2 regions of the Pseudomonas sp. MYb118 genome follow, and region 1 is predicted to be linked to the other one. Evidence: predicted binding sites of a transcription regulator. Region 1 holds the regulator's gene; the other holds the start of a gene.
What was found. Region 1 encodes sigma-54, which starts transcription at its own class of promoters, with help from an activator protein. Its sites were predicted from a motif close to ANTGGCATNNANNTTGCTNT; they were not measured.

Region 1 (5,810 bases):
CGGGACCAGCAGGACGAACAGCAGGTCCACCGGAGCGCCGTCGATGGCGTCGAAGTCGATGGGAGCATCCAGGTGCATCAGGGCACTGATGGGCGAGGTGCAACCCTTGAGTCGGCAGTGCGGGATGGCGATACCGTTGCCAAAACCGGTCGAGCCGAGTTTTTCACGGGCGATCAGCGCCTCGAAGACATCTTGCATCTCCAGATCGGGGACTTCCCGGGCGATCAGGTTGGCAATTTGTTCGAGGGCTTTCTTTTTGCTGCCACCCGGCACGTTCACCAGGGAACGGCCGGGGGTCAGGATGCTTTCAAGTCGGATCATGGGTAGGGAGTGTTAACGACCGGTTGCGCCCTGGAGGAGGCTCTGGGTCTTTTCCTTATGCTTTTTGAGTTGTTTATCCAGCTTGTCGGTCAGTGCGTCGATGGCCGCGTACATGTCGGTATGTTCCGCGTTGGCGACCACTTCACCGCCAGGAATATGCAGGGTGGCTTCGATTTTCTGTTTGAGCTTTTCGACGGTCATCGTGACCTGGACATTGGTGATCTTGTCGAAGTGTCGCTCCAGCCGATCGAGTTTTTCGCCGATGTAGGTGCGAAGAGGTTCGGTCACTTCCAGTTGGTGTCCACTGATGTTGACTTGCATACAGCTTCTCCTTCGTTGCCAGTGCATAAAGCGGCAGGCACTGATTACCTGCCACTGGAACGCTGTGGCGTGGCTCTACATCAACCGCTTGCGTTCGCTCGAAGGCGCGATCCCGAGGGATTCGCGGTACTTGGCGACGGTGCGGCGAGCCACCTGAATGCCTTGTGCCTCCAGTAAACCAGCGATCTTGCTGTCACTCAACGGCTTTTTCTGATTTTCCGCGGCAACCAGTTTTTTGATGATCGCGCGGATCGCCGTGGACGAGCATTCGCCGCCTTCGGAGGTGCTGACGTGGCTGGAGAAAAAGTATTTCAGTTCATAAATGCCCCGTGGGGTGTGCATGAACTTCTGGGTGGTCACCCGGGAAATCGTCGATTCGTGCATGCCCACCGCCTCGGCGATGTCGTGCAGGACCAGCGGTTTCATCGCTTCGTCGCCGTACTCCAGAAAACCGCGCTGATGCTCGACGATCTGGGTGGCAACTTTCATCAGGGTTTCGTTGCGGCTCTGCAGGCTCTTGATGAACCAGCGGGCTTCCTGCAACTGATTGCGCATGAAGGTGTTGTCGGCGCTGGTATCGGCGCGGCGGACAAAACCGGCGTACTGGGCGTTGACCCGCAGCCGTGGCACGGACTCCTGGTTGAGCTCCACCAGCCAGCGCTCGTTGTCCTTGCGCACGATCACGTCGGGCACGACGTACTCGGCTTCGGTGGACTCGATCTGCGAGCCCGGACGCGGGTTGAGGCTCTGGACCAGCTCGATGACCTGGCGCAGTTCATCTTCCTTGAGCTTCATGCGGCGCATCAGTTGGCTGTAGTCGCGGCTGCCGAGCAGGTCGATGTAGTCGGTGACCAGGCGCTTGGCCTCGGCCAGCCAGGGCGTCTTGGCGGGCAGCTGGCGCAATTGCAGCAGCAGGCATTCGCCAAGGTTGCGGGCGGCGATGCCAGCCGGTTCGAATTGCTGGATGCGGTGCAGGACGGCTTCGATTTCGTCCAGTTCGATATCCAGTTCCGGATCGAAGGCTTCGAGGATTTCTTCGAGGGTTTCGTCCAGGTAGCCCTGATTGTTGATGCAGTCGATCAGGGTCACGGCGATCAGGCGATCGGTGTCGGACATCGGCGCCAGGTTGAGTTGCCACAGCAGGTGGCTTTGCAGGCTTTCGCCGGCCGATGTGCGGGTGGTGAAGTCCCACTCGTCGTCATCGTTGCTCGGCAGGCTGCTGGCGCTGGTCTGGTAAACGTCTTCCCAGGCGGTGTCGACGGGCAGTTCGTTGGGAATGCGCTCGTTCCAGTCGCCTTCCTCGAGGTTGTCGACCGTCGGTGTGCTTTCCTGGTAGGAGGGTTCCTGAATCTCGCTGTTCGGCTTTTGTTCGACGTTGTCGGCCATCGGGTCGGAGTTGTCGAAGTCGTCGCCTTCCTCCTGGCGTTCGAGCATCGGATTGGACTCCAGGGCCTCCTGGATTTCCTGTTGCAGGTCCAGGGTCGACAATTGGAGCAGGCGGATGGCCTGTTGCAGCTGCGGTGTCATCGTCAGCTGCTGGCCCATTCTCAAGACTAGCGATGGTTTCATGGCAGGGGCTTAACACCTTTTTCCGGCGCACATGCGCCATCCACTACAGGGCGCCGGAGCGCCAAACATAAGCAAATTATATGCCCGAAACAGCAGCGTTTGCCTAGAGCGCTGTAACAATAAAAAAGTCTTGATTTTTCATCGTTACCAGCGCTCGACCGACCTGTCGGATACCTCGACGCTTACAGGCGGAACTCGTGGCCCAGATACACTTCCTTGACCAGATCGTTGGCCAGGATGGTGGCAGAGTCGCCCTCGGCGATCAGTTGGCCATCGTTGACGATATAGGCGGTTTCGCAGATGTCCAGGGTCTCACGGACGTTGTGGTCAGTGATCAGCACGCCAATGCCCTTGGCCTTGAGGTGATGGATGATCTGCTTGATGTCGCCGACGGAAATCGGGTCCACGCCGGCGAAAGGTTCGTCGAGGAGGATGAATTTCGGGCTGGTGGCCAGGGCGCGGGCGATTTCCACGCGGCGGCGTTCACCACCGGACAGGCTCATGCCGAGGTTGTCGCGGATGTGGCTGATGTGGAATTCCTGCAGCAGGCTTTCCAGTTCCTTGCGACGACCGGCCTTGTCGAGTTCCTTGCGGGTCTCGAGGATCGCCATGATGTTGTCGGCGACCGAGAGCTTGCGGAAAATCGAGGCTTCCTGCGGCAGGTAGCCGATACCGGCCTTGGCGCGACCGTGCATCGGCTGGTGGCTGACGTCCAGGTCGTCGATCAGCACGCGGCCCTGATCGGCCTGCACCAGGCCGACGATCATGTAGAAGCAGGTGGTCTTGCCGGCGCCGTTGGGGCCGAGCAGGCCGACGATCTGACCGCTGTCGATGGACAGGCTGACGTCGCGCACGACCTGGCGGCTCTTGTAGCTCTTGGCCAGATGCTGAGCTTTCAGAGTTGCCATTTACGGGGCCTTTTGCTCATCGGTTTTCTTTTTCGGCTGGATCACCATGTCGATACGCGGACGCGATTCGGTCACGTTGGCGCCTGTGGCGCGGCCGGCGGTAGCAAGCTTCTTGTTGGTGTCATAGACGATTTTCTCGCCCTGGGTCACGTTGCCGTCCTTGTCGATCACTTTGGCGCGGTCGATCAGGACGACGCGGTCCTGCTGGGCGTGGTACTGGATGGTGACGCCGTAGCCCTGCACCGGCTTGGTGTCGCCCGCCGTCTGCAGTTGTTCGAAGTAGGCGAGGTTGCCCACCGAGGTCACCACGTCGATGTCGCCGTTCGGAGCACGGGTCATGGTCACCTTGTTGCCGGTCACCTTCATCGAGCCCTGGGTGATGATCACGTCGCCGGTGTAGGTGGCAACGCCATTCTTGTCGTCCAGTTGGGCATCGTCGGCCTGGATACGGATAGGCTGCTGCTGATCGTTCGGCAGAGACCAGGCGCTCACGCTTCCCAGTGCTGCGCTCAGACCGAGCAAAATAGGGAGGGTTTTAACGAGCCTCATACTGTCCTCTTACGTTCGATAGCAGGTGAATCCTGCTGTCCTTCAAATAGGCTTTCATTCCTACGCCAGTCGATACGCCACCAGCGCCGTCGATTCTAACGGGTTGCTGGGTCTGCGCATATTGCTCCTGCGGGAACACCGTCATGCGAGTGGAGGTGATCAGGGTGTCGCGGTTCTTTTCGTCGGTGCGCTTGACGCGTACGTTGTCGATCAGCTCGACCTCGGTGCCGCCGGGGTTCACTTCGCCACGGTCACTGGTCACGTGCCAGGGGTAATCGGTGCCACGGTACATGTTCAGGTCGGGCTTGGTGACCAGCGTGATATCGGTGGCCTTGACGTGCTCGGCCTTGTCGGACGTCATCTCGTACTGCACGCGCCCGTCTTCAAGGTATTGCAGGGTGTGCGTGTTGGTCGCGTACCAGTCGATGGGACTGTCTTCGACCTTGGCCACCGGCTTGTCGAGAAAGCGTTCCGGGCTGATGTTCCAGTAGCCGACCGCAGCGAAGATCGCAGCGATGCAACCGAATATCAGCGTATTGCGAATTTTCTTGCTCAGCATAGTTGGCTCACAGGTACGCGGCGTTGGCCGCGTCGAGGCGGTCCTGGGCGCGCAGGATCAGTTCGCAGAATTCGCGAGCGGCACCTTCGCCACCACGGGCCTGGGTCACGCCGTGCGCGTGTTCACGGACAAAGCTGGCGGCATTGGCAACCGCGATGCCCAGGCCGACACGGCGGATCACCGGCAGGTCAGGCAGGTCGTCGCCCAGGTAGGCAACGTTTTCGTAACTCAGCTTGAGCTCGGCGAGCAGTCCGTCGAGCACCACCAGTTTATCTTCGCGCCCCTGGAAAACATGGGGAATGCCGAGGTTTTTCGCCCGACGTTCGACCACCGGGGTCTTGCGGCCACTGATGATGGCTGTCTGCACGCCGGCGGCCATCAGCATCTTGATGCCCTGGCCGTCGAGGGTACTGAATGCCTTGAATTCACTGCCATCCTCAAGGAAGTACAGGCGGCCGTCGGTCAGCACGCCATCGACATCGAAGACGGCCAGTTTGATCTGTTTGCCGCGTTGCAGCAGGTCCGCACTCATTACATTACTCCCGCACGCAGCAAGTCGTGCATGTTCAGGGCGCCGACCGGACGATCGTCACCGTCAACCACGACCAGGGCGCTGATTTTGTTGTCTTCCATGATTTTCAGGGCCTCGGCGGCGAGCATCTCGGCGCGGGCGGTCTTGCCGTGCGCCGTCATCACGGCGTCGATGGTCGTGTGGTGAACGTCGATCGACTTGTCCAGGGAGCGGCGCAGGTCACCGTCGGTGAAGATCCCGGCCAGCTTGCCGTCGGCTTCCAGGATGACGGTCATGCCCAGACCCTTGCGGGTCATTTCCATCAACGCATCCTTGAGCAGCGTGCCGCGCTGGACCTTGGGCAACTCGTCGCCGGCGTGCATGACGTTTTCCACTTTCAGCAGCAGGCGCCGGCCCAGTGCGCCACCCGGATGGGAGAACGCGAAGTCTTCGGCGGTGAAGCCACGGGCCTCGAGCAGGGCAACGGCCAGGGCGTCGCCCATGACCAGCGCGGCGGTGGTCGAGGACGTCGGCGCCAGGTTCAGCGGGCAGGCTTCGTGCTCGACATGCACGTTGAGATTGACTTCGGCAGCCTTGGCCAGCGGCGAGTCGGGGTTGCCGGTGACGCTGATCAGTTGAATGCCCAGGCGCTTGATCAGGGGCAGCAGGGTGACGATTTCATTGGTGGAACCGGAGTTCGACAGGGCCAGAATGATGTCGTCACGGGTGATCATGCCCATGTCACCGTGGCTGGCTTCAGCCGGGTGCACGAAAAACGCAGTGGTGCCGGTGCTGGCGAGTGTGGCGGCAATCTTGTTGCCGATGTGCCCCGATTTACCCATGCCGACCACAACCACGCGGCCTTTGCTGGCCAGAATCATCTCGCAAGCGCGTACGAAATCCGCGTCGATGTGGGGCAGCAAGCCTTGTACGGCTTCCATTTCGAGGCGGATGGTGCGTTGTGCCGATTGAATCAGGTCGCTGGATTGGCTCATGTCAGAAATCGTTTAGCCTGATGAAAAGGCGGCGATTATAGCGACAATGAGCGAAACCCTCACGCAAGTTCGTCACG
Region 2 (5,810 bases), on a different contig from region 1:
GCCCTTGTCGGAGGTGAAGTTCGGCCCTTCGAAGTGCTTGGCGCCTTCGAACACGAACTGATAGCCGCCCAGGTCCATGGACTCGCCCGGTGCCAGGCGCAAGTCGCGCTCGGCGCTGTTCTGGCTCGACAGCACCACGCCCAGCGCACACACGGCGATGCCCAGGTGCGCGACCTGCATGCCCCAGTAGCTGCGGGTCAGGGTCGGCAAGCCTTTGATCAGGCCCTTGTGGCGCGTCTTGTCGAAGATGTCACGCACGCCGGCCAGCAACACCCACGCCGCCAGCACGAAGGTCGCGATCACCGCCCAGTTGAAATCGCCATAGGCCACGCCTGCGATCACGGCCAGCGCGGCAGTGCCGAGCAGTACCGGGGTGAGCATGCTCACCAGCCATTTGACCGGGGTGTCTTTCCAGCGCACCAGCACGCCGATCGCCATCACCACCATCAACACCGCCATCAACGGAATGAACAGGGCGTTGAAGTACGGCGGGCCGACCGACAGCTTGGCGCCGCTCAAGGCATCGAGGACCAGCGGGTACAGGGTGCCCAGCAGGATCATCGAAGCCGCGACCACCAGTACCAGGTTGTTGCCCAGCAGCAGGGTTTCGCGCGACCACAGGTTGAAGCCGACCTGGCTCTTGACCACCGGTGCGCGCAGGGCGAACAGGGTCAGCGAACCACCGACCACCACCAGCAGGAACATCAGGATGAACACGCCGCGCTCCGGATCGGCAGCAAACGCGTGGACCGAGGTCAGCACACCGGAACGCACCAGGAATGTACCCAGCAGGCTCAAGGAGAATGCCGCGATGGCCAGCAACACGGTCCAGCTCTTGAATACGCCGCGTTTTTCCGTGACCGCCAGCGAGTGAATCAGCGCGGTGCCCACCAGCCATGGCATGAAGGACGCGTTTTCCACCGGGTCCCAGAACCACCAGCCACCCCAGCCGAGTTCGTAGTAGGCCCACCAGGAGCCGAGGGTGATACCGATACCGAGGAACGCCCAGGCGACGATTGTCCACGGACGCGACCAGCGTGCCCACGCGGCATCGAGGCGACCACCGAGCAAGGCGGCGATGGCAAAGGCGAACGCCACGGAGAAACCGACGTACCCCATGTACAGCATTGGCGGATGCACGATCAGGCCAATGTCCTGCAGCAACGGGTTGAGGTCACGACCATCGGCGGGAATCTGCGGCAGGATGCGCGAGAACGGGTTGGAGGTCAGGATCAGGAACATCAGGAAACCGCTGCTGATCATGCCCATCACCGCCAGCACCCGCGCCAGCATCACTTGCGGCAACTGACGGGAGAACACCGACACCGCGAAGGTCCAGCCGCCGAGGATCAACGCCCACAGCAGCAACGAACCTTCGTGGGCGCCCCACACGGCGCTGAACTTGTAGTACCACGGCAACGCGCTGTTGGAGTTGCTGGCGACGTAGGCGACGGAAAAATCGTCGGTCATGAACGCGTAGGTCAGGCAGCCGAAGGAGAACACCAGAAAGGCGAACTGGCCCCAGGCTGCCGGCTGCGCCAGGCTCATCCACAGGCGATCACCGCGCCAGGCGCCGAGCAACGGCACCACGGCCTGGAACAGCGCGAAACACAACGCCAGGATCATCGCCAGATGACCCAGCTCGGGAATAAACAGACCGGAAGTCATTCGATCAACCCTCCTTCGCGGGCGTTGGAGCCGATTGACCGCTTTCTTTCAGGGCCTTGGTCACTTCGGGCGGCATGTATTTTTCATCGTGCTTGGCCAGCACTTCATCGGCCACCACCACGCCGTCGGCGTTGAGTTTGCCCAGGGCGACGATGCCCTGCCCTTCACGGAACAGGTCCGGCAGGATGCCGCGATAAGTGACGGTGACGGATTTCTTGAAATCGGTGACGACGAATTTCACATCCAGCGAATCGCCGGAACGCTGCAGCGAGCCGGCCTCGACCATGCCGCCAGCGCGAATGCGCGTGTCCAGCGGTGCTTCGCCATTGGCGATCTGGGTGGGCGTGTAAAACAGGTTGATGTTCTGTTGCAGGGCGCTCAGGGCCAGGCCGACGGCAGCGCCGGCCCCGACCAGAATCGCCAGAATGATGATCAGACGCTTTTTGCGCAACGGATTCACTTGCCGCTCTCCCGGCGCAGACGACGCGCCTCTTGTTGCAGATACCGCTTGCGGGCCAGGACCGGCGCCGCCACGTTCAAAACCAGCACCGCCAGGCAAATGCCATAGGCCGACCAGACATACAGGCCATGATGGCCCATGGCGAGGAAATCGCCGAATGAAGCAAAACTCATCGAGCGGCCTCCAGGCTGTTCTGCACTTCTGCCTTGACCCAACTGGCGCGGGCCTCGCGCTTGAGCACTTCGAGGCGCATGCGCAGCAACAGCACGGCGCCAAAGAAGCAGTAGAAACCCAGCACCATCAGCAGCAGTGGCAGCCACATTTCCACCGGCATCGCCGGTTTTTCCGTGAGCGTGAAGGTCGCGCCCTGGTGCAAGGTGTTCCACCACTCCACCGAGTACTTGATGATCGGAATGTTGATCACGCCGACGATCGCCAGCACGGCGCAGGCCTTGGCCGCGCTGTCACGATTACTGATGGCGTTGCCCAGTGCAATAAGACCGAAGTACAGGAAAAGCAGGATCAGCATGGACGTCAGTCGTGCATCCCAGACCCACCATGAGCCCCAGGTCGGCTTGCCCCAGATTGCACCGGTGACCAGCGCCACGGCGGTCATCCAGGCACCGATGGGGGCCGCGCATTGCAGGGCGACATCGGCCAGCTTCATTTTCCACACCAGCCCGACGACCCCGCACACGGCGAGCATCACGTAGCAGGACTGGGCCAGCATGGCGGTGGGCACGTGGATGTAGATGATGCGAAAGCTGTTGCCTTGCTGATAGTCCGGTGGCGCGAAGGCCAGGCCCCAGACGGCGCCGATGCCGATCAGCAACACCGCGGCGATGCTCAGCCAGGGCAGCATTCTGCCGCTGATGCCATAGAACCACTTGGGTGAGCCGAGCTTATGAAACCAGGTCCAGTTCATTGCTGTTTCCATCACGGTTGCCGCACGTCAACGAGCGGCGTGGGTCATTCTTCGGTCAAAAGAAGTGATCAAATTTTGATCAGACCTCATTATTATTCGCCGACGCTGATCTTCAGGCCAGCGGCGATTGCAAACGGTGTCAGGGTTATCGCCAGGGCGGTCAGGCTGCCAAGCCACAAGAGATAACCGGTCGCCGGCATGCCCATCAGGGCTGCCTGCAAGGCGCCACTGCCGAGGATCAACACCGGGATGTACAGCGGCAGAATCAACAGTGCCAGCAACAGGCCACCGCGCTTCAAGCCCACTGTCAGCGCTGCGCCCACCGCACCGAGCAGGCTCAGCACCGGTGTACCCAGCAGCAGGGAAAGCAGCAACACCGGTAGACAGGCGGTTGGCAAACCGAGCATCAACGCCAGCAGTGGAGCGAGTAAAACCAGGGCCAGGCCAGAGAAGGCCCAGTGTGCCAGTACCTTGGCCAAAACCAGAAGAGGCAGGGGGTGCGACGAAAGGACCCACTGTTCGAGGGAACCGTCCTCGAAATCACTGCGGAAAAGCCCGTCCAGCGAGAGCAGGACCGACAAAAGGGCCGCTACCCAGACCAGTCCCGGAGACAAGGTTTGCAACAATTGAGACTCGGGACCGACCGCCAACGGGAACAGCGATACCACTATTGCAAAGAACACCAGCGGATTGGCCAATTCCGCGGGGCGGCGGAACAACAGACGGGCTTCACGGGCCACCAGCAGACCGAACACACTCATACGGCCCAATTCCCCAGATCAATGTCGCGATAGCTGGCCGGCTTGCGGGTCAGCGTGTGGTGAGTGGTCAACACCACCATGCCGCCGCGCTCGCAATGGCTGGCCAGGTGGGATTCGAGCTGCGCCACACCCTGCTTGTCGAGGGCGGTGAACGGTTCGTCGAGGATCCACAGCGGTGGACTGTCCAGGTACAAGCGTGCCAGCGCCACGCGACGTTGCTGGCCGGCGGACAGGGTGTGGCAGGGAACATCCTCGAAACCGCGCAGTCCGACCAGGGCGAGCGCGTCCTGGATCGCCTCAAGGCTGGCGGGGTGATGCAGCGCGCACAGCCAGCTGAGGTTTTCTTCCGGCGTGAGCAAATCCTTGATGCCGGCGGCATGGCCGATCCACAACAGGTTGCGCGCCAGTTCGCTGCGCTGTTCGTTGAGCGGCTGGTCATTGAGCAGGATCTGCCCGGCCGTCGGCTGCATCAGCCCGGACAACAGCCTGAGCAGGCTGGTCTTGCCGCTGCCGTTGGGGCCGCTGATTTGCACCATTTCGCCACTGGCCAGTCTCAAATCGAGATTTTCGAACAGCAGTCGAAGGTCTCGCTCACAGGCGAGTGCGACGGTTTGCAGGACAGGACTGGTCAAGAGATCACGGGCCTTTACGGTTCAAGTCGGCAGCACAGCGGCCGCTAAAGTGGTGCAGCATAGTCGCATTGGCGGCCTGTTCTAGAGAGCTGCGTCAAACAATTGCAATGTTTTTGCCACTCTCTGAAAGACGGGCGGCATTATACATGCGATGCCCTACTCTAATGAGGGCTATTTCCTCAGGTTGTGACCGCGTATGACAGGCGAAATGAACATCCTCCCGCTCCCGCAGCCCACCTCGGCGACCTCACGCCCGCTGGTGGTCAGTGGTGAACTGCTCAAGTTGCTGACGCCGATCGAAGGCCTGATCACAGCCGGGCAGTCGGCCAGGGCCGAAGTGCTGTCGCTCAAGCAGGCGGACCAGACCTTTCAGTTGCTGCTCAAGGTCACCCTTGAAAGTGGCCGGCAGACCACCGTCCAGGCCACCAGCAGCCAGCCCCTGCCCCAGGGGACGTACCTGGCGATCACCCAGCCCTCGGCGGGCAACCTGGCCGTCACGGTGCAGCAGGCGATCGCCTCCAGCGTGGCCGCCCTCACCCGCATCGACACGGCCCAATTGCCCGTGGGCACGCTGTTGCAGGGCAAGGTACTGACCGCCCAGGTGCTGCCGCAGGTGCCGGGTCAGCCGACGGTCTTCCGTTCACTGGTGAGCCTGCTCAACACCGCGTTGAGCGGCAAGACGCTGACCATCGACAGCCCGACGCCGTTGCGCATTGGCACGTTGCTCAGCGCCCAGGTGCAAGACAGCCAGACCCTGAAATTCGTCCCCCTGAGCAGCCGCCACGAACAACTGGCGGTCACCCAGCAGTTGGCCAGCCAACAGAGCCGCCAGGGCTCGCTGGACGGCTTGCTCAAACTGTTGCAGAACCTGCCGGCGTCCGACCAGACCTCCAGCGACTTGCGGGCCGCGGTGAACAAGCTGCTCGCCGGCCTGCCGGACGTGCAGCAGCTGAGTACGCCCAAAGGCCTGGCGCTGGCCCTGGCCGGCAGCGGTGCCTTCCTCGAATCGAAACTGCTGGGTGGCCAGAACCCGGCCCTGGCACCCGACATGAAAGGTGACCTGCTCCGGTTGATCGCACAGGTCAGCCAGGGGTTGCCGGCCAACACCAGCCTGGGCGCGATCATTGCCGCCAACACCCTGGCCCAGGCCATGCCGAGCTTCGTGCGCAATGCCCTGGGCATGCTCGGCCAGGTCAGCGCCAAGCCGTCGCCGACCAGTTTCCCCATCCCCGAACGCCTGTTGCAGAGCGCTGAAGGCGAAGGCGATCTGGAACATCTGCTGCGCCTGGCTGCCGCAGCGGTTTCGCGCCTGCAAAGCCATCAGTTGTCGAGCCTGGAGCAGACCGGCGTGACCAGCGATGGCC

Region 2: a site for sigma-54 is predicted at 4,547-4,566, ahead of ABVN20_RS00185 (flagellar hook-length control protein FliK). Genes of this name have one in related genera too.

Annotation. Positions count from the first base shown of each region.
Region 1 is NZ_JBFRXN010000002.1:2,674,702-2,680,511, forward strand. It holds gene ptsN (PTS IIA-like nitrogen regulatory protein PtsN) at 1-321, opposite strand, end outside; gene raiA (ribosome-associated translation inhibitor RaiA) at 334-642, opposite strand; gene ABVN20_RS17995 (RNA polymerase factor sigma-54) at 718-2,211, opposite strand; gene lptB (LPS export ABC transporter ATP-binding protein) at 2,394-3,119, opposite strand; gene lptA (lipopolysaccharide transport periplasmic protein LptA) at 3,120-3,668, opposite strand; gene lptC (LPS export ABC transporter periplasmic protein LptC) at 3,655-4,227, opposite strand; gene ABVN20_RS18015 (KdsC family phosphatase) at 4,235-4,759, opposite strand; gene ABVN20_RS18020 (KpsF/GutQ family sugar-phosphate isomerase) at 4,759-5,733, opposite strand.
Region 2 is NZ_JBFRXN010000001.1:35,183-40,992, reverse strand. It holds gene ABVN20_RS00215 (heme lyase CcmF/NrfE family subunit) at 1-1,668, opposite strand, end outside; gene ccmE (cytochrome c maturation protein CcmE) at 1,673-2,128, opposite strand; gene ccmD (heme exporter protein CcmD) at 2,125-2,301, opposite strand; gene ABVN20_RS00200 (heme ABC transporter permease) at 2,298-3,053, opposite strand; gene ccmB (heme exporter protein CcmB) at 3,146-3,814, opposite strand; gene ccmA (cytochrome c biogenesis heme-transporting ATPase CcmA) at 3,811-4,446, opposite strand; gene ABVN20_RS00185 (flagellar hook-length control protein FliK) at 4,643-5,810, shown strand, end outside.